Regions from separate parts of the Micromonospora sp. HB375 genome, predicted to be linked through region 2. Evidence: riboswitches for the same ligand, from Rfam matches in the RefSeq annotation. Region 2 holds a riboswitch; the other holds the start of a gene.
What was found. Region 2 has a riboswitch for thiamine pyrophosphate ahead of J3R08_RS24315 (ECF transporter S component). Riboswitches for the same ligand answer to the same signal wherever they lie in the genome.

Region 1: linked by a shared signal. The riboswitch ahead of thiE (thiamine phosphate synthase) and the one ahead of J3R08_RS24315 (ECF transporter S component) in region 2 are both predicted to bind thiamine pyrophosphate.

Annotation. Positions count from the first base shown of each region.
Region 1 is NZ_JAGGJO010000001.1:6,205,207-6,215,843, forward strand. Features, by position in the region: gene thiC (phosphomethylpyrimidine synthase ThiC) at 1-862, opposite strand, end outside; gene thiD (bifunctional hydroxymethylpyrimidine kinase/phosphomethylpyrimidine kinase) at 880-1,668, opposite strand; gene J3R08_RS27465 (thiamine phosphate synthase) at 1,665-2,438, opposite strand; gene J3R08_RS27470 (thiazole synthase) at 2,501-3,274, opposite strand; gene thiS (sulfur carrier protein ThiS) at 3,280-3,480, opposite strand; gene thiO (glycine oxidase ThiO) at 3,471-4,601, opposite strand; gene thiE (thiamine phosphate synthase) at 4,595-5,221, opposite strand; TPP riboswitch at 5,216-5,327, opposite strand; gene J3R08_RS27490 (DUF559 domain-containing protein) at 5,446-6,357, shown strand; gene J3R08_RS27495 (aldo/keto reductase) at 6,996-7,958, opposite strand; gene J3R08_RS27500 (ABC-F family ATP-binding cassette domain-containing protein) at 7,996-9,675, opposite strand; gene J3R08_RS27505 (class I SAM-dependent methyltransferase) at 9,717-10,322, opposite strand; gene J3R08_RS27510 (hypothetical protein) at 10,448-10,637, shown strand, end outside.
Region 2 is NZ_JAGGJO010000001.1:5,522,697-5,533,333, forward strand. Features, by position in the region: gene J3R08_RS24280 (metal ABC transporter permease) at 1-345, shown strand, start outside; gene J3R08_RS24285 (metalloregulator ArsR/SmtB family transcription factor) at 389-691, shown strand; gene J3R08_RS24290 (hypothetical protein) at 744-1,349, shown strand; gene J3R08_RS24295 (acyl-CoA dehydrogenase family protein) at 1,745-3,718, opposite strand; gene J3R08_RS24300 (DUF6328 family protein) at 3,827-4,330, opposite strand; gene J3R08_RS24305 (sugar isomerase domain-containing protein) at 4,422-5,171, opposite strand; gene J3R08_RS24310 (alpha/beta fold hydrolase) at 5,168-6,004, opposite strand; TPP riboswitch at 6,081-6,187, shown strand; gene J3R08_RS24315 (ECF transporter S component) at 6,263-6,853, shown strand; gene J3R08_RS24320 (ABC transporter ATP-binding protein) at 6,971-8,389, shown strand; gene J3R08_RS24325 (energy-coupling factor transporter transmembrane protein EcfT) at 8,386-9,186, shown strand; gene J3R08_RS24330 (hypothetical protein) at 9,464-9,757, opposite strand; gene gndA (NADP-dependent phosphogluconate dehydrogenase) at 10,102-10,637, shown strand, end outside.

The DNA of each region.
Region 1 (10,637 bases), 680 kb from region 2:
TCGCGAGCAGCGAACACAGCTCCCGGAAGTTGGTGTAGAGGAAGTTCTCCTCGTGGTGCGCCAGGCACCAGGCGGCCATGATCGAGCCGCCCCGGGAGACGATGCCGGTCACCCGGTTCACGGCCAGCGGCACGTACGGCAGCAGCACCCCGGCGTGCACGGTCATGTAGTCGACGCCCTGCTCCGCCTGCTCGATGACGGTCTCGCGGAACACCTCCCAGCTCAGCTTCACCGGGTCACCGCCGACCTTCTCCAGCGCCTGGTAGACCGGCACCGTGCCGATCGGCACCGGCGCGTTCCGCACGATCGCCTCGCGCGTCTCGTGAATACGCTTGCCGGTGGACAGGTCCATCACGGTGTCCGCGCCCCACCGCGTGGCCCAGGTCAGCTTCTCCACCTCCTCGGCCACCGACGAGGTGACAGCCGAGGTGCCGATGTTCGCGTTGACCTTCACCAGGAACGCCTTGCCGATGATCGCCGGCTCGCACTCCGGGTGGTTCACGTTCAGCGGCAGCACGGCCCGACCGGCCGCGATCTCGTCCCGCACGAACTCCGGCGACACCGACTCCCGGATCGCCACGAACTCCATCTCCGGCGTGACGATCCCGGCCCGCGCGTACGCGAGCTGAGTCGGACGGGTTCCGGCCAGCGGCGTACCGGCGCCGCGTACCGGGGCGACGTCGCCGCGCTCGGCGATCCACGGCCCGCGCAGCGCGGGCAGCCCCACCTCCGGGTCGGAGCCGGGACCGGAGGTGTCGTAGAGCCGTACCGGTGGGTTGTCCCCGGTCAGCGGCACCTCGGCGAACGGCACCCGGATGTCCGGGCGTGACCCTTCCACGTACACCTTGCGACGTGCCTGCATGACAGCCTCCCTGTCGCTCATGCGGACCAGCCGAAGTGGTCCAGCGGGCCGCGTCCCGCGCCCAGCTCCCAGGTCCGCGCGCCGGTCAGCGCGCGGGTGACGTACTCCTTGGCGGCCGCCACCGCGACCGGCACCGCGTCACCCGCGGCGAGCCGGACCGCGACGGCGGCCGAGAACGAACAGCCGGTGCCGTGGTTGTGCCGGGTGTCCACCCGGGGCGCGCGCAGCAGCCGAGTGGTTCCGCCGCCCGACAGCACGTCCACCGACTCGCCGTCGGCGTCCACGTCACCGCCGGTCACCACCACGAACGCCGGTCCGCGCGCCGCCAGCGCCTCGGCCGCCGCCACCATTTCCTCGACCGTGCCCACCGGGCCTCCGGTGAGGGCCGCGGCCTCCGCGCAGTTCGGCGTCGCCACTTCCGCGTACGGCAGGAGCCGCTCGACCGCCTCCACCACGCCGAGCCGGTGCCCACTGGTGGCGACCAGCACCGGGTCGACGACCAGGTGCGGCAGCCGCCCGGCCCGGGCCGCCTCGGCCACCGCGTCGGCGACCGCCGGGGTGCCGAGCATCCCTGTCTTCACAGCGCGCACGTCGAAGTCGCCGAGCACGCTGTCCATCTGGTCGCGCACCGTCTGCGGGGGCAGCGGCAGGACGGCGTCCACGCCCCTGGTGCTCTGCGCGGTGACAGCGGTGAGCACGCTCGTGCCGTACGCGCCGAGCGCGGCGAACGTCTTGAGGTCGGCCTGGATGCCGGCGCCTGCTCCGGAGTCGGATCCGGCGATGCTGAGAACTGTTTTCGGCGTCACTGGTCTTCTCCGGTGGTTTGACGGCTGCGGCCGACAGTGGTTGCGGTTCGGGGCTGCGGCCGACCGTGCCCACTCCGGGCGGTCAGGCTTGATCCCTCCGTGGGCACGGTCGGCCGCAGCCCTGTCGCGTGGGGGCCTCCGCTTGGGCCTGCCGGGTGGGTGCGTGCCAGACGGGTTGCTGCCTCCTGGAAGGCTCTGCCCAGCGTGGTGGCGGTTTCTCTCGGGTCGTCCGCGCGCATGATCGCGCCCAGCACGGCTACTCCGGCGGCGCCCGCCTCGACGCATGCGTGGACCTGGTCCGGGTTCTCGATGCCGCCCAGCGCGAGGACGGGCACGGGGCTGACCGCGATCAGCTCGCTCAATCCGCCCGGTCCCAACACAGGGCCGTAGCCGGGTTTTGTCTTTGTCTCGTAGAGCGGGGACAGGGTGGCGTAGTGCTCGGTGGTGAGGCGGGCCAGCTCGGCGGTGTCGTGGCAGGAGCGGCCGACCAGGCCGACGGCGGGCGGCGGGTACGGGCCGGCAGCCGGTAGGTGCACCGCGTCCCCGTCGAGCGGGTCGGGTCCGGCGACGACGAGCGTGCCGCCCGCGTCGGCGAGGATCGCGCGCAGGTCGACGGCGAGCGCGAGGCGTTCGGCGCGCGGCAGGTCCTTTTCCCGCAGCACCACCCACCGCACTCCCCCACCCACGGCAGCCGCCACCACGTCGACGAGCGCCCCCCGGGCCACCCGCCGATCGGTCAGCAGCACGACCCCGCTCGGCCCGCCCTGGATCTTGGTACGCGGCCGCCCCTCGGGGGGCGCCTCCGTACCAAGATCCGCTACGCGTGAGGCGGTCACAGGTCGGGCCGTCCCTCGTCGGGGGTGGACGGCAGGGCGTGGAAGCGGCGGGTGATGCGGCCGGCGCCGTACGCCAGGCGGCCGGCCTCGACCGCCTGGCGCATCGCCGTGGCCATCGCGACCGGGTCGGCGGCCCGGGTCACGGCGCTGGCGAGCAGCACCGCGTCGCAGCCCAGCTCCATGGCGAGGGCGGCGTCGGAGGCGGTGCCGATGCCCGCGTCGAGCACCACCGGCACGTCGACCGCCTGTCGGATCAGCCGGATGTGGTGCGGGTTGCCGATGCCCAGCCCGGAGCCGATCGGCGACCCGGCCGGCATCACCGCCGCGCAGCCCACGTCGGCCAGCCGCCGCGCGAGCACCGGATCGTCCGACGTGTACGGCAGCACGGTGAACCCGTCCGCGACCAGCTCCTCGGCGGCGCGCAGCAGCTCCACCCCGTCGGGCAGGAGCGTGCGCTCGTCGCCGATCACCTCAAGCTTCACCCAGTCGGTGTCGAACGCCTCCCGGGCCAGGTGCGCCGTCTTCACCGCCTCCACAGCGGTACGGCAGCCGGCCGTGTTCGGCAGCAGCCGTACGCCGCACCGCTCCACCAGGTCGAGCAGGCCACCCGACCCGCCGGGTGTGGTGTCCACCCGGCGCAGCGCCAACGTCACCAGCTCGGTGCCGGAGGCACGGATCGCCGCCTCCAGCACGTGCAGGTTCGCCGCGCCACCGGTGCCCAGGATGAGCCGGGAGCCGAACCCGACCCCGCCGATCTCAAGCGTGGACATCCTGCTCACCCGCCCTGGGTGGCGCTGAGCACCTCGACCCGGTCGCCGTCGCGCAGGACGCTCGCCGACCAGCCGCCGCGCGGCACCACCTCGCCGTTCACCGCCACGGCGAGCCCGCGCTCCCGGTCGGTGACGGTGCGGACCACCTCGGCGACGGTGACGCCCTCGGGCAGCGTCCGGCCGGTGCCGTTGACGATCAGTTCCACGTGCGCTCCTTCCCGAAGCGGTCCGGGGTGAAGGGGGCGAGCGCGGGATCCGGCTCGCCGGTGACGATCAGCTCGGTGACCAGGTCGGCGGTGACCGGGGTGAGCACGATGCCGTGCCGGTGATGTCCGGTCGCGGCGAGCACACCCGGCTGCCCGGGCAGCGGCCCGATGATCGGCGCGTTGTCCGGCGTACCGGGGCGCAGCCCGGCGACTGCCTCCACCAGCTCGTACTCGACGAGTTCCGGCACCAGCTCCGTGGCGGCGCGCAGCAGTGTCAGCACGCCACCGGCGGTGACAGCGGTGTCCGCGCGCTCCTCGACCGTCGCCCCGACCACGACCTCGCCGCTGTCCCGGGGCACCAGGTAGACCGGCTCGCTGTCCGCGTACCCCCGGATCACGTGCCGGAAGCCCGGCGGACCGCCACCCGGCGCGCGCAGCCGCAGCACCTGGCCCTTCACCGGCCGGACCGGCAGGCCGGTCAGCGCAGCCGCGCCGCAGCCGGCCGCGACCACAGTGACCCGCGCGTCCACCTCGGACAGCGCGCCGACGCGCGCCGGGCGCAGCTCCACGCCGGCGCGCTCGGCGGCCGTGCGCAGCGCGACGACCAGCCGCCGCGGGTCGACCTGGTGGTCGCCGGGCGCGACAGCGCCGCCGCGCACGCGCGGCGCCAACGCCGGCTCGCGGTCGCGCAGCTCCGAGGGACGCAGCGGCGTGATCGGCAGTTCCAGGCCCTGCTGGTACGACCACAGCCGCCTCGCCTCGGCCAGGTCGTCGGCAGTGAGCCCGACGACGAGCGTGCCCTCGGTGCGGTAGCCGATGTCGACGCCGCTCGCCTCGGCCAGCTCGGCCGCGAAACCGGGCCAGCGGGCGGCGGACTCGACGAGCAGCGCGGTGAGTTCGTGCTCACCGAAGTACGCCTCGGCGACCGGCGACAGCATCCCGGCGGCCACCGACGACGCGCCCGACCCAGGCCGGTCGTCGTGCACCACCACGCGCAGTCCACGCTGCGCGCACCGCCACGCGATCGCCCACCCGACAGGCCCGCCCCCCACCACCGCCACGTCGTTAAGGAAGGGCCCCCTGTTAACGCCTCCGGTGGAGGAAGGGCCCCCTGTTAACACGTCAGGGCCCGCAGCAGCTCGGCGGTGGCGTGCGCGGGGTCGGCTGCCCCGCTGAGCGCGCCGACCACCGCCACCCCGTACGCCCCGGCGGCCCGCAGCGCCGGCACGCTCGCGGCGGTCACCCCGCCGATCGCGATCACCGGCACCGACACCGCCGTCGCGACCGCGCGTATCCCCTCGGGGCCGATCGGTTCCGGCAGGCCGGACTTGGTGGTGGTGACGTGGCACGGGCCCACGCCCAGGTAGCTCGCGCCCGCGTCCACCGCGGCCCGGGCGGTCACCGGTTCGCGGGCGGTCGCGCCGAGCACCGCGTCCGGGCCGAGCACCCGGCGCGCGGCACGCACCGGCAGGTCGTCCGCGCCGACGTGGCCACCGGCGGCGTCCACCGCGAGCGCCACGTGCAGCCGGTCGTTGACCAGGCACTGTGCGCCGTACGGCCGGCAGGCGTCGACCACCAGCCGGGCCAGCTCGTACGCCTCCCGGTCGGTGGCGTCGTCCTCCACGCGCACCTGCACGACGAGGTCTGCGCCCGCCACGGGCAGTGCGGCACGCAACACGGCGAGCGGGTCACGCCCCGGCCGGGTGTCGGTGATGAGATGCAGTCGTCCCAGGGACAGCACGGCAACGCTCCTCCCTGCGCCGGCATTACCCGGATCAGGTTCGACGGTCGGGGGCTCCCAGCCCCCCTCTCAGCCCGGTCCGCACCGGGCTCCCGTGGGTCACTTGCGGCCTACCGTACGACGCCTCCCGCCCGTACGGAAGCCCGGGTGAGGTTTTTCCCAGGAACCAGCCGTCCGCCGGATCGGGGCAGCGGGTGACCGTCCCGTCACGACACGCTGCCTGGGTGTCCGTTCCCGCCCGTGTTCCGCGCCGCCTGGAGATCCTGCCGTTCCGGGGCAGCCGTGCCGTCTCCGAAGGGCTACTCACCTGGACGATGCTGCGCGGGCAGACCTGGATCCGCCTGCTGCCGGACGTGTACGTGCACCGGGACGGGTACCGCGCCGACGACCACCGGATGTGGTGCGAGGCGGTGGCGTTGCGCCTGCCGCCGGGTGTCGTGCTGGCAGGGCGCAGCGCCGCGTGGTTGTTCGGCGCGGACGTGCTCCCCCGCGACGCGCCGGTGACAGTACTGTTGCCGACTGCTGCGCGGCTGCGACCGCACCCACGGTTGCGGTTGGTCCGGTCACCGCTGCCGGAGCGGGACCGCACCCTCGTCGGCGGGCTGCCGGTCACCACGCCCCTTCGCACGGCGTTCGACCTGGGCCGGCAGGGCTCACTCGCCGAGGCGTTGGTCGCCGTCGAGGCGCTGCTGCGTCGCCGGGCCGTGAAGCTGCCCGCCCTGCGGGCCTACGCCGCCGCCCGGCCGGGCTGGCCGGGCGCTCCGCTGTTGCGCGAGGTGCTGGCGCTGGCCGAGCCGTTGAGCGAGTCCCCGATGGAGACTCGCCTGCGGCTGCTCCTGCTCGACGCCGGCCTCGGCCCGCTCACCGCCCAGCACGAGGTACGCGCCGGTGGACGCTTCGTGGCCCGGGTGGACCTGGCCTGGCCGGCGCTCCGCATCGCGGTCGAGTACGACCGCGACCACCACCGCGAACGGGCTCACTTCCGCCGGGACGTGGCTCGCCTGAACGCGCTGCGCGCGGCCGGGTGGCTCGTGCTCCGCTTCACCGCCGACGACGTGCTACGCCGGCCCGACGCCACAGTGGCCCTGGTACGCCAGGCCTTGGCAGAACGTCGTGCCACCGAGGCGAACCACTGATCCGTGCCCGCCGCCACGAGCCTCACCCCGCTACGCCCCCGGCCCGCCACACGTCACCGCTGGCCCCCATTTCGCCACCTACCACCCACCGGGCCCCCGGCTCGCCGCCCGCCACCCGTTGGTCCCCGGCTCGCCACCCGTCGAGCCGCCCGAGACACTTACGGGCGTCAGAGGCCCGCCCGCAAACACCCATCGCGTTCCACTCGTCGCCAGATCCAGCCCCGAGTGGAACGCCATGGGTGTCTCAAGGCCCTTATGACACCCATGGTGTTCCACTCGTCGTGAGCGCTGCCTGTGGGTGGCACGCTATGGGTGCCTGACGCGTGGGCGAGCCTTGATGGGGCGCAGGCCGCGCGGGCGCGCCCCCAACCGAGGGCGCACAGTCCACGTGCGGGCGGAGCCGAACGCGTGGGTGAGCTGAGCGCGCGGGCAGCCCGGTGTGCGCAGGCCCAAACGGGTGAGCACACGCCCCGACGCACACACCCGACACACGAGCACACGCCCCGACGTGCAGGCCCGAGCGCGCCAGCACACGCCCGACGTGCAGGCCCGAGCGCGCCAGCACAGGCACCGGCGTGCAAGCCCGAGCGCGCCAGCACACGCCCGACGTGCAAGCCCGAGCGCGCGAGCGCGGACAGTCAGAGGATGGCGTCCAAGGCGGCCAGGTCCTCGTCGGACGGCTGCCACGTGCCGGCTTCGGCGTTCGCCTTCACCTGGTCGGGAGTGGTGGCGCCGGCGATCACGGACGTCACCGCGGGACGGGCCGCCAGGCCGCCGATGGCCACGTGCAGCATGCTGATGCCGCGCTCGGCCGCGTACGCATCGATCGCCTCGATGACGTCCCAGCGCGCGGCGGCCAGCCGCTCGGCGTACCGGCCGCCGCCGGCCAGCCGGCTACCGGCCGGTGGTGCTTCGCCGCGCTTGTACTTGCCGGTGAGCAGCCCGTTGGCCAGCGGGAAGAACGGCAGCATGCCGAGGCCGAACCGCTCGCACGCCGGGATCACCTCGGCCTCCACCCCGCGTTCCACCAGCGAGTAGTGGTTCTGCGCGGAGATGAACCGGGTACGCCCCTGCGACGACGCGGTCCAGTCGGCGTCGGCGATCTGCCAGCCGGCGAAGTTGGAGTTGCCCAGGTAGCGCACCTTGCCGGCGGTCACCAGGTCGTCGAGCGCGGCGAGCGTCTCGTCGATCGGGGTGCCCGGGTCGGGCTCGTGCATCTGGTACAGGTCGATGTGGTCGGTGCCGAGCCGGCGCAGCGACGCCTCGACGGCGCGGGCGATGTAGCGGCGGGCGCCCCGGGCGTCGTGGTCCGGCCCGTTCGCGCCGTGCATGTCCATGCCGAACTTGGTGGCCACCACCACGTCGTCGCGGCGGCCTTTGAGCGCCTGGCCGAGCAGTTCCTCGGAGGCGCCCTGCGGCTCGCCGTAGATGTCGGCGGTGTCGAAGAAGTTGATCCCGGCGTCGAGGGCGGCGTCGACCACCGCCCGGGTGCCGTCGAGGTCGAGTTTGCGGCCGAAGTTGTTGCAGCCGATGCCGACCACTGACACCACGAGCCCGGAGTCGCCCAGCCGGCGATAGGTCATCTCACTCACGAGATCCACCCTATGCCCGCTCCCCGGGGCCCACCCGGGGAGCGGCTCAGGCCACGTCCCAGACCGGCTCCGGCGTCTCCACCACGTCACCGTCGCCGCGGAACAGCACGAACCGGTCGAAGGTACGGGTGAACCACCTGTCGTGGGTGACCGCGACGACAGTTCCCTCGAACGCGGTCAGCCCGGCCTCCAGCGCCTCGGCCGAGGCCAGGTCGAGGTTGTCGGTGGGTTCGTCGAGCAGCAGCAGCGTCGCCCCGGACAGTTCCAGCAGCAGCACCAGGAAGCGGGCCTGCTGACCGCCGGAGAGCGTGCCGAACCGCTGGTCGCCCTGCCCGGCCAGCTCGTACCGGGACAGCGCCGCCATGGCCGCGTGCCGGTCCATGCCGGTCCGGTGCTCGTCGCCGCGCCACAGCACCTCGACCAGCGTCTTCGCCATCAGCTCGGGGCGGTCGTGGGTCTGCGAGAAGTGCCCGGGCCGCACCCGCGCGCCGAGCCGGACCACGCCGCCGTGCGCGACCGGCGCGAGCGCGGCGGCGCCGTCGACCGGGGTGTTGCCGGGCTCCGGGTCGGTGCCGCCGCGGGCCAGCAGGCGCAGGAAGTGCGACTTGCCGGTGCCGTTCGCGCCGAGCACCGCGACCCGGTCGCCGTACCAGAGTTCCAGGTCGAACGGGTACGTCAGGCCGTCCAGCTCCAACTGCTCGGCGATGACCGCGCGCTTGCCGGTCCGCCCGCCGGTCAGGCGCATCCGGATGTCCTGGTCCTTCGGGGGTACGGGCGGCGGCCCGGCCTCCTCGAACTTGCGCAGCCGGGTCTGCGCGGCCTGGTAGCGGGACGCCATCCCGTCGTTGTACGCGGCCTTCTGCTTGTACATCAGCATCAGCTCGCGCAGCTTCTGGTGCTCCTCGTCCCAGCGTTTGCGCAGCTCGTCGAGGCGGGCGTGCCGGGCGACCCGGGCGTCGTGCCAGCTCGCGAAGCCGCCCGGGTGCACCCAGGCGCTGCCGCCCTCCACCGCGACGACCCGGTCGGCGGTCTGGGCCAGCAGTTCCCGGTCGTGTGAGACGTACAGCACGGACTTGGCCGACTCGCGCAGCCGCCCCTCCAGCCAGCGTTTGCCGGGTACGTCGAGGAAGTTGTCCGGCTCGTCGAGCAGCAGCACCTCGTCCGGGCCGCGCAGCAGCAGTTCCAGCGCGAAGCGTTTCTGCTGGCCGCCGGAGAGCGTGCGCACCGGCCGGTCTCGGGCGCTGTCCCACGGCAGGTCCAGCACGATGGTGGCGACGGTGTCGAAGAGGACCTCCGCGTCGTAACCGCCGGTCTCTCCCCAGGCGGCGAGCGCCTCGGCGTACGCGAGCTGGGCCTTGGCGGCGGCGGAGCTGTACTTGCCGCGGACCTCGGCCGCCCGCATGGCCGCCTCGGTCTCGGCGAGCCGCCGCCCGGCGTCGCGCAGCGCGGGCGGGGCGAGGGAGAGCGCCAGGTCGGCGAGCGTGGACTCGTCGCCGATCATGCCGATGAACTGCCGCATCACGCCCAGCCCGCCGGAGCGCGCGATCGCGCCGGTCTTCACCGGCAGGTCACCGGCGACCATCCGCAGCAGCGTGGTCTTGCCGGCGCCGTTCGGGCCGACCAGCGCCACCTTGGCACCCTCACCGACCCGGAACGAGACGTCGCTGAACAGCTCACGCCCGTCCGGGAGGATGTGCCCGACCGCTGCCACGTCCACGTATCCCACGCGGGCATCCTGCCCGAGCCGGGCCGCTGGACGACACCGGATTACCGGGTGACGCGCAGCACCCGGTAGCCCTTCTGGCTGGCGTGCCGCTCGACGGACCAGCCCTGCTCGACCAGCCAGCGGTGCAGCGAGTCGCCGCCGAGGTGCCGGGCGACGACGAGCCAGGCCACGCCGTCCGGGGCGAGCCGGGGCAGCCAGCGCAGCAGCAGGCCGTGCAGTTCCGGTTTGCCGATGTGGATGGGCGGGTTGGACCAGATCTGGGTGAAGGTGACGTCGTCCGGCAGCTCGTCGGGCGCGACGGCGCGTACCCGGTCGGCGGCGCCGACCCTTGCCGCGTTGGCGGTGGTGAGGGCGCGGGCCCGCTCGTTGACGTCCACGGCCCAGACGGTGGCCTCCGGCGCGACAGTGGCGAGGACGCAGGTGATCGGGCCGAAGCCGCAGCCGATGTCGAGCAGCGCGCCGGTGACGTCGGCGGCCGGCAGGTCGGCCTTGCGCAGCAGCACGGCGGTGCCGGGGTCGAGCCGGTCGGCGGAGAAGACGCCACCGGCCGAGCCGAGCGTGTAGTCGCGCCCGGCGACTGTGAACTCGACCTCGCGCGGGCGGGCCGGGCCCGAGGGCTCAGCGGTGAAGTAGTGGTCGCCGGTCACGCAGGCATTCTCGCACCGGGCCGGGGCGGTTCCGGCAACGGTGTCAGAGGCGGAGCCGGACGCCACTCCGCCAGATTTTCCCGATATTACCCCTGAAAGGGACAATCAGTCCTACTCTATGCCACATGGTGTACCGGTACGAGTCCGATGAGGACGCCTTCCTGGAGTACCCGAAGCCCGGGTCGGCCCCGCACGGGCCCGCAGCCACGACGCCGCCGCCCGCGGGTCCGTCACGCTCCCGGTTCCCCACGCCGTCGCTGCCCCCGCCGCCGCGCCCGCAACCGGCGCTGCCGCCGGCCGGCGCGGCCGGGCAGG
Region 2 (10,637 bases):
GTCGGCACCGCGATCACGGTGACCATCGCCATGCGGGCGGTCGGGGTGCTGCTGATCAGCGCGCTGATGGTGGTGCCGGTGGCCACCGCGCAGCAGGTGACCCGGGGCTTCCGGTCCACCATGGCGGCGGCCATGGCCCTGGGGCTGTTCGCCGCCGGCGCCGGGGTCTGGGTGGCGGCCACCGCGGACACCGCGCCCGGCGCGTCGGTGGTGCTGGTGGCGATCGGCTCGTTCCTGCTGGTCGCGCTCGGCGCGGCCGGTGTGCGGGCGCTGCGACGCCGGAGCGGGAGCGACCGGGCCGCGCCGCCGGTCGAGCCCGCCGAGCACGAGGTGCTGCTCGGATGAGGCCCTACCGGCTGACGCAGCTGGGATTGGTTACCGTTACAGGGTGACCGGCACGAACGGGTACGACGCCTTCGAGGGCGCGGGTGACCTGCTGCGCGCGCTCTCGGCCCCGATCCGGCTCGCGATCGTCAGCGAGCTGGCCGAGGGCGAGCGCTGCGTGCACGAGCTGGTCGAGAAGCTCGGCGCGCCACAGCCGCTGGTCTCCCAGCACCTGCGGGTGCTGCGCGGCGCCGGGGTGGTACGCGGGTCGCGGCGCGGCCGGGAGATCGCGTACGCCCTGGTGGACGACCACGTCGCGCACATCGTGGCGGACGCGGTCAGCCACGCCGGTGAAGGGCCCTCCTGAGGCGCGAAACTGTCTCGTGCCGGCAGGGCCGAGTCGTGGCAGGCTGTCCGGCGTGAAGATTTACGCCGACCGCTTTCCCACCGCCGCCCGCCAGTTCCTCACCGACCTGCTCGTGGTGGTCTGGGTGTACGCGGCGATCCGCTTCGCGCTGTGGCTGCACGACGTGGTCGAGAAGCTCGCCGTACCCGGGCAGAAGCTGGAGGGGGCCGGCGGTGGCCTCGCCGACAACCTGGCCGACGCCGGCGGCAAGGTCGGCCGCGTGCCGCTGGTCGGCGACGAGCTGACCGCGCCGTTCACCCGGGCCGCCGACGCCGCCCGCGCGGTCGCCGAGGCCGGCCGCGACCAGCAGGAACTGGTCGGGCAGCTGGCGCTCGGGCTGACCGTCGCGGTGCTGGTGTTCCCGCTCGGCCTGGTGCTGTTCGGCTGGTTGCCGCTGCGGGTGCGCTGGATGCGCCGGGCAGGCGCGGCGAAGGCCCTGGCCGGCGCGCCGGCCGGCCGGGACCTGCTGGCGCTGCGCGCGCTGGCCGGTCAGCCGCTGTCGAAGCTGAACCGGATCGCGCCGGACGTCGCCGAGGCGTGGCGGCGCGGCGACGACGCGACTGTCGACGCGCTCGCCGCGCTGGAGCTGCGCGGGCTGGGGCTGCGCGGCGGCCGCTGACGGACCGGCTCCCGGCTCCCGGCTGATGCACTTCTCGGCGTTATGCCTCTCAGTCATATTTATGACCGAGAGGCATAACGCCAAAAACAGAGTCCTTCCTCTGGCACCACGTGACACCGCGTAACGGGTCGCTGGCCCCGCCTGAGGACCGCCGGTCCGACGGCACGCCGCAGGTCCGGCACCACGGCCACGGGCCCGGGCCACGCCGCGACACCAGCTCGCTCCCCCGGTTCGGGAACGGAGACCGGTGGGGCGCGGCCGAAGTTCCTGCGCGGCCGGGCAGTCGCCCGCGTGGACCGACGGGCGACGCCGTCCGCAGGCGCAGCACGCCGGAACCCGGCACCGCACCGGCGGACGACGACCGCCGCGCGGGCGCGCCGAGGCGTAGCGGTTGGTCAGCCGGCCGGCGGGATGCGGCGGCGCACGTCCTCGGCGGTGGACGGCCCCGGTTCCCAGCGCGCCACCCACGGCAGGTCGGCGGGCGGCGTGAGGACGCCGTCCTCCAGCGAGGCGTACCGGCCGGCGACGATCCGCTTGGCGGCGGCCACGTCGACCGAGTCGGTGTTCGACCACAGGCCGGTGAACAGCTCGTCGACGCGCAGCCGCGCCTGACGGCAGAACAGGTCGGCCAGCTCGACGTTCTCCGGGTGCGCGTCCCGCTCGGCGTAGGCCCGGACGCAGACCGCGCTCATCGCGAACAGCTCCGCGCCGATGTCCACCACCCGGCCGAGGAACGCCTGCTTACGCTCCATCTTCCCCTGCCACCGGGACATCGCGTAGAACGTCGACCGGGCCAGCTTGCGGGAGGTCCGCTCGACGTGGCGCAGGTGCCCGGCCAGCGGCCCGAACTCCTGGTACGCCCCGGGCGTCTGCCCCTTGCCGACAGCGAGCGTGGGCAGCCACTTCGCGTAGAAGGCGCCGGCCCGCGCGCCCGCCTTCGCCTTGCGGCCCAGCCCGGCGTCCGGGTCGATGATGTCGCCTGCCACCGACAGGTGCGCGTCGACCGCCTCGCGGGCGATCAGCAGGTGCATGATCTCGGTGGAGCCCTCGAAGATCCGGTTGATCCGCAGGTCACGCAGGAGCTGCTCGACGGCGGCGGGCCGTTCGCCCCGGGCGGCGAGCGAGTCGGCCGTCTCGTACCCGCGTCCGCCGCGGATCTGGATCAGCTCGTCGGCGATCCGCCACGCCATCTCGCTGGCGTAGAGCTTGACCAGCGCCGCCTCGATCCGGATGTCGTTGCGGTCGTCGTCGGCGAGCATGCAGGACAGGTCGAGCATGGACTCCATGCCGTACGTGGTGGCGGCGATGAACGACAGTTTCTTCGCCACCGCCTCGTGCTCGGCCACCGGTCGGCCCCACTGGACCCGGTCCGCCGCCCACTCCCGGGCCACGTTCAGCGCCCACTTCCCGGCGCCCACGCACATCGCCGGCAGCGAGAGACGGCCGGTGTTCAACGTGGTCAGCGCGATCTTCAGGCCCTTGCCCTCGCCGCCGATCACGTTCTCGGCCGGCACGAACACGTCGTGGAAGCGGGTGAGGCTGTTCTCCAGGCCGCGCAGCCCGACGAAGGAGTTGCGCCGCTCGACGGTGATGCCGTCGCTGTCGCCCTCCACCACGAACGCGGTGATGCCGCCGCGCCGCCCCTCGCCGGCCGGCACCCGGGCCATCACCACGAGCAGGGTGGCGAGCGTGCCGTTGGTGGCCCAGAGTTTCACCCCGTTGAGCCGGTAGCCGGTGCCGTCCGCCGTCGGCTCGGCGGTGGTGGCGAGCCGGGCCGGGTCGGAGCCGACGTCCGGCTCGGTGAGCAGGAACGCGGAGACCTCACCGGCGGCGAGCCGAGGCAGGAACCGGTCCTTCTGCTCGGGCGTGCCGAACATCTTCAGCGGCTGCGGCACGCCGATCGACTGGTGCGCGGAGAGCAGCGCGCTGACCGCCGGGCTCACCGAGCCGACGAGCATCAGCGCCCGGCAGTAGTGCAGGTTGCTCAGCCCCAGTCCGCCGTACTTGCGGTCGATCTTCATGCCGAACGCGCCCAGCCCGGCCAGTCCGTGGAACACCTCGTCGGGGATGCGCGCGTCCCGCTCGATCGCCTCACCGTCCACCTCGGACCCCAGGTACGCCCGCAGCGAGCCGAGGAACTCGTCGGCACGGGCCACCTCGGCCGGGTCGGGGCGGGGCCACGGGTCGATCAGGTCGAGCCGGAACCGGCCGAGGAAAAGTTCCTTGCCGAAGCTGGGCCGGTCCCAGGCCGACTCGCGGGCCGCCTCGGCGACCTGGCGGGCCTCCTTCTCGGTGACCTGGCCCGCCTCTCCGGGCAGCGGCTCCGCGCCGTCGGGGGACTCGGGCCGGCTGTTCTGTGTCGTGGTCACGGCTGCCTCCTCGTCGGTCCGGCTGCGTCGACGCGCTCGACGAAAACGACGCTACCCCCGGGTGTTACCCAGGGGTAGCGCCGCGTGCACGTCCGATTTGGCGGACGGTCAGCCGCCGGTGAGCGTCTGCGGGTCGTCGTCCTCGTCGTCGATGTCGTCGTCGCCCCAGTTGCGGCGGCTGAACGGCAGGATCGCCCAGAAGATCAGGAACCAGAGGCCGGTGAGCGCGCTGAGCAGGAACGCGATCGGCCGGTCCAGCACGAAGTCGGAGACCAGCAGGACCGAGCTGACCATCGCGATCAGCATGAAGAACAGGCCGCCGGTGGCCATCCGGTGGGCGAAGCGGACCAGTTCCGGCTTGCGGCCCTGGCGGAACAGCGCCCGGTGGAACGCGACCGGAGAAATGATCATCGCGGCGGACGCGGCGGCGGTCAGCAGCGCCAGGATGTAGATGTCACGCTGGAACTCGGTGGTCCGGTCGAACCCGGCGCTGAACGGCAGCGTCAGCAGGAAGGCGAACAGGATCTGCACGCCGGTCTGCGCGACGCGCAGCTCCTGCAACAGATCGGCGAAGTTGCGCTGCCAGCGCTGCTTCTCGGATTCCTTCGACACTCGCGGACCTCCCCGGGAGACGGCACGGCCGGCGGGTGAACGCCCACCGGCAGGACCGCCTGTGCCCCGTACGGATGATCACGAAACCGGTTCAGGAACCGCGGCGGATCCGCCCCGCGTACCGTGCCTCCAGCTCGGCGTTGTGCTCGTCGCCGCCGGTGATGTTCGCGGACAGGTAGACCGGCGGACGCTCCCCCGCCGCGACCAGCCGGGCCACCACCTCGGCGACGATCTGCTGGGCGAGCAGCGCCGCGGTGATCGACGAGACCGCGCCCACCGCGCCGCCGCCCGGCAGCGGCAGCGTGGCGTCGCCGTACGGGGCGCCGTTGTCCAGCACCACGTCGGCGAAGTCGGCGAGCTTGCGGCCGGACGGGTGCCGCGACGTCATCCGGGCCGAGTGCTGCGCCGACGTGATCGCCACCAGCCCGTGCCCGCGTTCCTTCACGATGGACGCGAACTCGACCATCGCCCCGTTCACGCCCGAGTTCGAGGCGAGCACGAACACGTCCTGCGGCCGGATCGGCGCCAGCTCGTAGAGGCGGTGCGCCACCGCCGGGTCGCGTTCCAGCTTCGGGCCGAGCACGTCGGCCGGATCGCCGCCGACCAGCACCAGGTCACGCAACGCGATCCGGTTCGTGGGCACCAGCCCGCCGGCCCGACCGGCGATCTCCATGGCCAGCGCCTCGGAGTGCCCGGTGCCGAACGCGTGCACCACACCATCGGCGCGCAGCGCCGCTGCGATCAGGTCGGCCGCGTCGGCCACGTTGCGCCGCTGCTCGGCGGCGACCCGGCCGATCGTCTCGGTCACCACCGCCAGGTACGCCTCGGCGCTCACCGTCATGCCTCCTCCGTTCCTGCGCACCGGGCGAGGATCGCCTCGGCCAGCGGGCCGGGCGCCTCGTCCGGGATCCAGTGGCTGACGCCGGGCAGCGTCACGAACCGGTAGTCACCTGTGACGTGCGCGGCGCACGCCTGCGCGGCCGTCCGGCCGATCGCCACGTCCTTGTCGCTCCAGACGAACGTGGTGGGCACCCCGACCGGGGCGACCGCCTTCATGTCCGCCCCGGTCATCGCGCGATACCAGTTCAGCGCCGCCGTCAACGCCCCCGGCTCGCGCATCGGCTCGGCGTACCGGGCCACCGCGCCGGCGTCGCCCACGCCGCTGAGCAGCTTGCGCAGCGTGGCGGCGTTCCACGCCAGCAGCACCTTTTCCGCCGTACCGGGCTTACGGAACAACGCTATGTACGCGGACTTGACCTTCTGCCGCGGGTCGGTGGCGAGCGCGTGCCCCATCGCGGCCGGGTGCGGCACCGACACCGCGGTCAGCGTCCGCACCCGCTCCGGGTGCGCCGCCGCCAGACCCCACGCCACGATCGCGCCCCAGTCGTGGCCGACCAGGTGGGCGCGGGTCACCCCGAGGGAATCCAGCACGCCGGCCGCGTCGGCCACCAGCTCCGGAATCCGGTACGCCCCGACGTCCGCCGGCCGCGCGCCGGGCGAGTAGCCGCGCTGGTCGAGCGCGTACGTGCGCAGCCCGGCGGCGTGCAGCGCGGGCGTGACCGCGTCCCACTCGCCGGAGTGCTGCGGGAAGCCGTGCAGCAGCAGGACCGGGTCACCGCCCTCGGGGCCACCGGCGCGTACCTCGAACGTCAGTCCCCGCGCATCCACCAGCATGATCGCCACCATACCGACACTCGCCCTGCTGGGCCGGGGCCCGTGGTCGGTGCTAGCGTCTGCGACGAGACAACTTCACATCCGACAGGGGAGCGCACAGCGCTGAGAGTGCGGGCCGGTGCCCGCAGACCCTCGAACCTGATCTGGGTAATGCCAGCGCAGGGAGTTCGGTCGACCTCCAGCCGCGTCGCCGTCCGGTGACCACCGGGCGCGGCGTGCGTCTTCTCCTGGTTCACCTCGACGAACTGGGAGCCAACCGTGAACCACACCGACAGCAACCGCTGGCGTACCGTCGACATCGTCGTCGCCTCGGTCATCGCCGTCACCTTCGGCGTCGTGTTCCAGCTCTGGAACATCCTCTGGAAGGGCAGCGACGGGCCGTTCGCCTTCTTCGCCCCGCTCCAGTCGGTCATGTACGGCGTCTGGCTCATCCCGGCCGTGCTGAGCGCGCTCATCGTCCGCAAGCCGGGGGCGGCGCTGCTCACCGAGACCGTCGCCTCGGCCGTCTCGGTGCTGCTCGGCTCCCCCTACGGTGCGATGGCGATCCTCCAGGGCGCGGTGCAGGGCCTGGGCGTCGAGGCGGTCTTCGCGGCCACCCGGTACCGCCTCCACCGGCCGCTCACGGCGGCGCTCGCCGGCGCGTGCGGCGGCCTCTTCGCCACGCTGTTCGACGCTCTCTACTGGTACCCCGGCACGAGCTGGACGACGTTCCGGCTGCCCTACATCGCGTTCGGCGTGCTCAGCTGTCTGCTGGTGGCCGGCCTGGGTGCGGTGGCCCTCACCCGCGCGCTGGCGAACACCGGCGTCCTGGACCGCTTCCCCGCCGGCCGCGACCGCGCCCTGGTCTGAGGCTCGCCTCGCCTCGCCCCGCCCCGGTGATCAAGGAGTTTGCGTCCGCCGGGCACGGTTTTCCGGACGCGAACTCCTTGATCACGCAGGCTGGGCCGGGAGAGGGGGTGGTGGGCGGTGAGCGGGGTGGTGCTGCGGGGGTTCGGGTGGCGGCACGGGGGACGGAAACGCTGGGCTCTGCGCGGGGTGGATCTTCGGGTGGAGAGCGGCGAGCGGGTGCTGCTGCTCGGACCCTCCGGCGCCGGTAAGAGCACGCTGCTGGCGGCGCTGGCCGGGCTGCTGCCGGAGGACTCCGGCGAGCAGGAGGGCACCGTCGAGATCGACGGGCTGGACCCGCGCAAGGCCCGCGAGCGCGTCGGCATCCTGTTCCAGGATCCGCAAACCCAGCTCGTCATGGCCCGCTCCGGTGACGACGTCGCGTTCGGGCTGGAGAACCGGGGCGTACCCGCCGGGGAGATCTGGCCCCGCGTCGACGAGGCGCTGCGCCGGGTCGGCTTCCCGTACCCCCGGGACCGGCCGACCGCCGCGCTCAGCGGCGGTGAGCAGCAGCGGCTCGCCCTGGCCGGCACGCTCGCGCTGCGCCCCGGACTGCTGCTGCTCGACGAGCCCACCGCCAACCTCGACCCGGCCGGCGCCGCGCTGATCCGCCGGGCCGTCGCGGACGCGCTCGACACGGACACCACGATGGTCCTGGTGGAGCACCGGGTCACCGAGGCGCTGCCGCTGGTCGACCGCGTGGTGGTGCTGGAACCGGGCGGCGGGGTGCGCGCCGACGGGCCGCCCGCTGCGGTCTTCGCCGCGCACGGCGACGCGCTGGCCGCCGCCGGGGTCTGGGTACCCGGCCACGTCACGCCACCCCGGCACGCCACCACGCCGCCCGGCGACGTGCTGCTCACCGCGGAGCGGCTCGGCCTGCCGCCTCGGCTCGACCCCACCGATCTTCGGGTACGCGCCGGCGAGGCGCTCGCCGTCCTCGGCCCCAACGGGGCCGGCAAGTCCACGCTGGCGCTGCTCCTGGGCGGCCTGCTGAAACCCGGCACGGGCGGCGTCACCGCGTCGGCGGAACTGGCCGGGCGGGACGCGCGCACTCCCCCGCACCGCTGGCGGGCGCCCGCGCTGGTACGCCGGATCGGCTCGGTGTTCCAGGACCCGGAACACCAGTTCGTCACCGCCACCGTCCGCGACGAGCTGGCGCTCGGCCCGCGCCGCACCGGGCAGCCCGAGGCAGCGGTCAGCGCTACAGTGGACGCACTGCTGGAGCGGCTGCGGCTGGACCGGCTGGCCGGCGCCAACCCGTACACCCTCTCGGGTGGCGAGGCGCGGCGGCTGAGCGTGGCGACGGCCCTGGCCACCGCGCCCCGCCTGCTGATCTGCGACGAGCCCACGTTCGGCCAGGACCGGCGCACGTGGCTGGAACTGATCGACCTGCTCGCCGAGCTGCGCAACGCCGGGCACGGCGTGGTGGCGGTGACCCACGACGAGGACTTCGTGGCCGCGCTGGCCGACCGGACGCTCACCCTGGGGGCGTCCTCGTGATCAACGTCGAACCGGTCGCCGCCCCGGGCGCTCCGCTGGCCCGGCGCAACCCGGTGGCGAAGCTGGCCGCCGCGATGGTGTTCACGCTGATCCTGGTGGCGACGCTCGATCCGGTGGCCCCGGCCGTCGCCATCGCCGTCGAACTCGCGGTGCTGCCGCTGTTCGGCGTCCGCTACCGGGTGCTGGCCCGCCGCGCCTGGCCGCTGCTCGCCGGTGCCGTCGGCATCCTGGTCACGCTCGTGCTCTTCGCGGCCGACCGTTCCGGCCCGGTGCTGCTCCAGGCCGGGCCGGTCCTGGTCACCGAAGGGGTGCTCGTCACGGCGCTGGGCCTGGTGCTGCGGATGCTCGCGGTGGCGCTGCCCGGCATCGTCGTGTTCGCCACCACCGACCCGACCGACCTGGCCGACGCGCTGATCCAGAACGCGAAGGCGCCCGCCCGGTTCGCCATCGGCGCGCTGGCCGCGTTCCGGATGGTGCCGCTGCTGGAGCAGGAGTGGCGGATGATCAGCATGGCCCGGCGGGCCCGTGGCGTGGACGCCGGCCGCAATCCGGTGGCGAAGCTGCGGCTGTTCGGGTCGACCGCGTTCACGCTGTTGGTGGGCGCGATCCGGCGCGGTACACGGCTCGCCGTCGCGATGGACGCCCGGGGCTTCGACGCGGGTACGCCGCGCACCGTGGCCCGCCCGCAGCGCTTCACCGGCGCGGACACGCTGCTGGTCGTGGGAGCGGCCCTCCTGGCCGCCGCCGCTCTGGCGACAAGCATCGCCCTGGGCACCTTCCGCCCCCTGATCGGCTGACCCCCCCTCGCCCTGCCCCGCCGCACCCCGCCCCGCCCCGCCCCGTTGATCATGAAGTTGACGGCACGGGTTGCCCGTTTTGTCGCCGCCAACTTCATGATCGACCGACGTCGGGGAAGATCTTGGTAGGAAATGGTCCCTATAGGGGCCGAAATCTTCCAAGATCTCTAGGGACACCGGCGGTGGGGGCGAGCGGCGGGAAGGAGAAACGCTGCCCGGGCAAGGACCCGGATGAGGGGCCTGCCCGGGCAGCGGGCGACGGGAACCGGCCTGCCGGTCAGCTCCGGCGGAACGCGTAGAAGCGGGTCTGGCCGGCGCGCTGGCTGCGCCCGGTGACCCGGGCCTGCCGCCCTGCCGGTGGGCCGGATCGGGGCGGCGTCGCGGGCGCGCTGAGCAGGACCGGAGTCTCCGGTGACGCCGAATGCGGCGCCGCGTCCAGGGACACGGCGGACGCCACCGGCTCCGTCGGGAGCACCACTGCGGGCGGCGCGGTGAGCGCGTCGAGCGCCGGCGCGGTCACCTGCGGCGAGGACTGTTTGCGGGACTTCTTCGGATTGCGCTTCGCGGGCATTCGCGGGCCTCCTGTCGTGCGGGCGCGCCGACCGGGACGCGCCGAGCGAGGACTCCGGCGCATTCCGATCGCGACAGACACCGCGACCGACGGTGGCGGGGAAGGATGCGGACGCCCGGAGCAGGACGGGTCCACGGCACTCGCGGCGGTGGACCGGGCTCGGAGGTGGGGCGTCACATACGCATGCGGCAACGCTATCCCGCCACCGACGAGTCCCGCAGCCGAATTAAGCCGAGGGACGTACGGCCACCCACCGGTCACACCCTGTGGACACCGTCGCCCACATCCTCGACGGCCGCGATACGGTCGCAGCACGGCAGTACGGACGAGAGGTGGCGGTACGCATGGCAGAGCAGGCGACGGCGCAGATCGGGGTCACCGGTCTGGCGGTGATGGGCCGCAACCTGGCCCGGAACCTGGCCCGCAACGGCTTCGCCGTGGCGGTGCACAACCGGTCGCCGGAACGTACCCGCAGCCTGGTCGCCGAGCACGGCGACGAGGGCACGTTCGTGCCGTCGGAGTCGCTCGCGGACTTCGTCGGCTCGCTGGAGCGGCCCCGCGCGGTGATCGTGATGGTGAAGGCCGGCGCCCCGACCGACGCGGTGATCGACGAGCTGGTCCCGCTGCTGGAGGAGGGCGACATCGTCGTCGACTGCGGCAACGCGCACTTCGCCGACACCCGCCGCCGGGAGGAGGCGCTGCGCGCGCACGGGCTGCACTTCGTCGGCACCGGCGTGTCCGGCGGCGAGGAGGGCGCGCTGCTCGGCCCGAGCATCATGCCCGGCGGGTCGGCCGAGTCGTACCAGAAGCTGGGGCCGATCTTCTCCAAGATCGCCGCGCACGTGGACGGCGAGCCCTGCTGCCGGCACGTCGGGCCGGA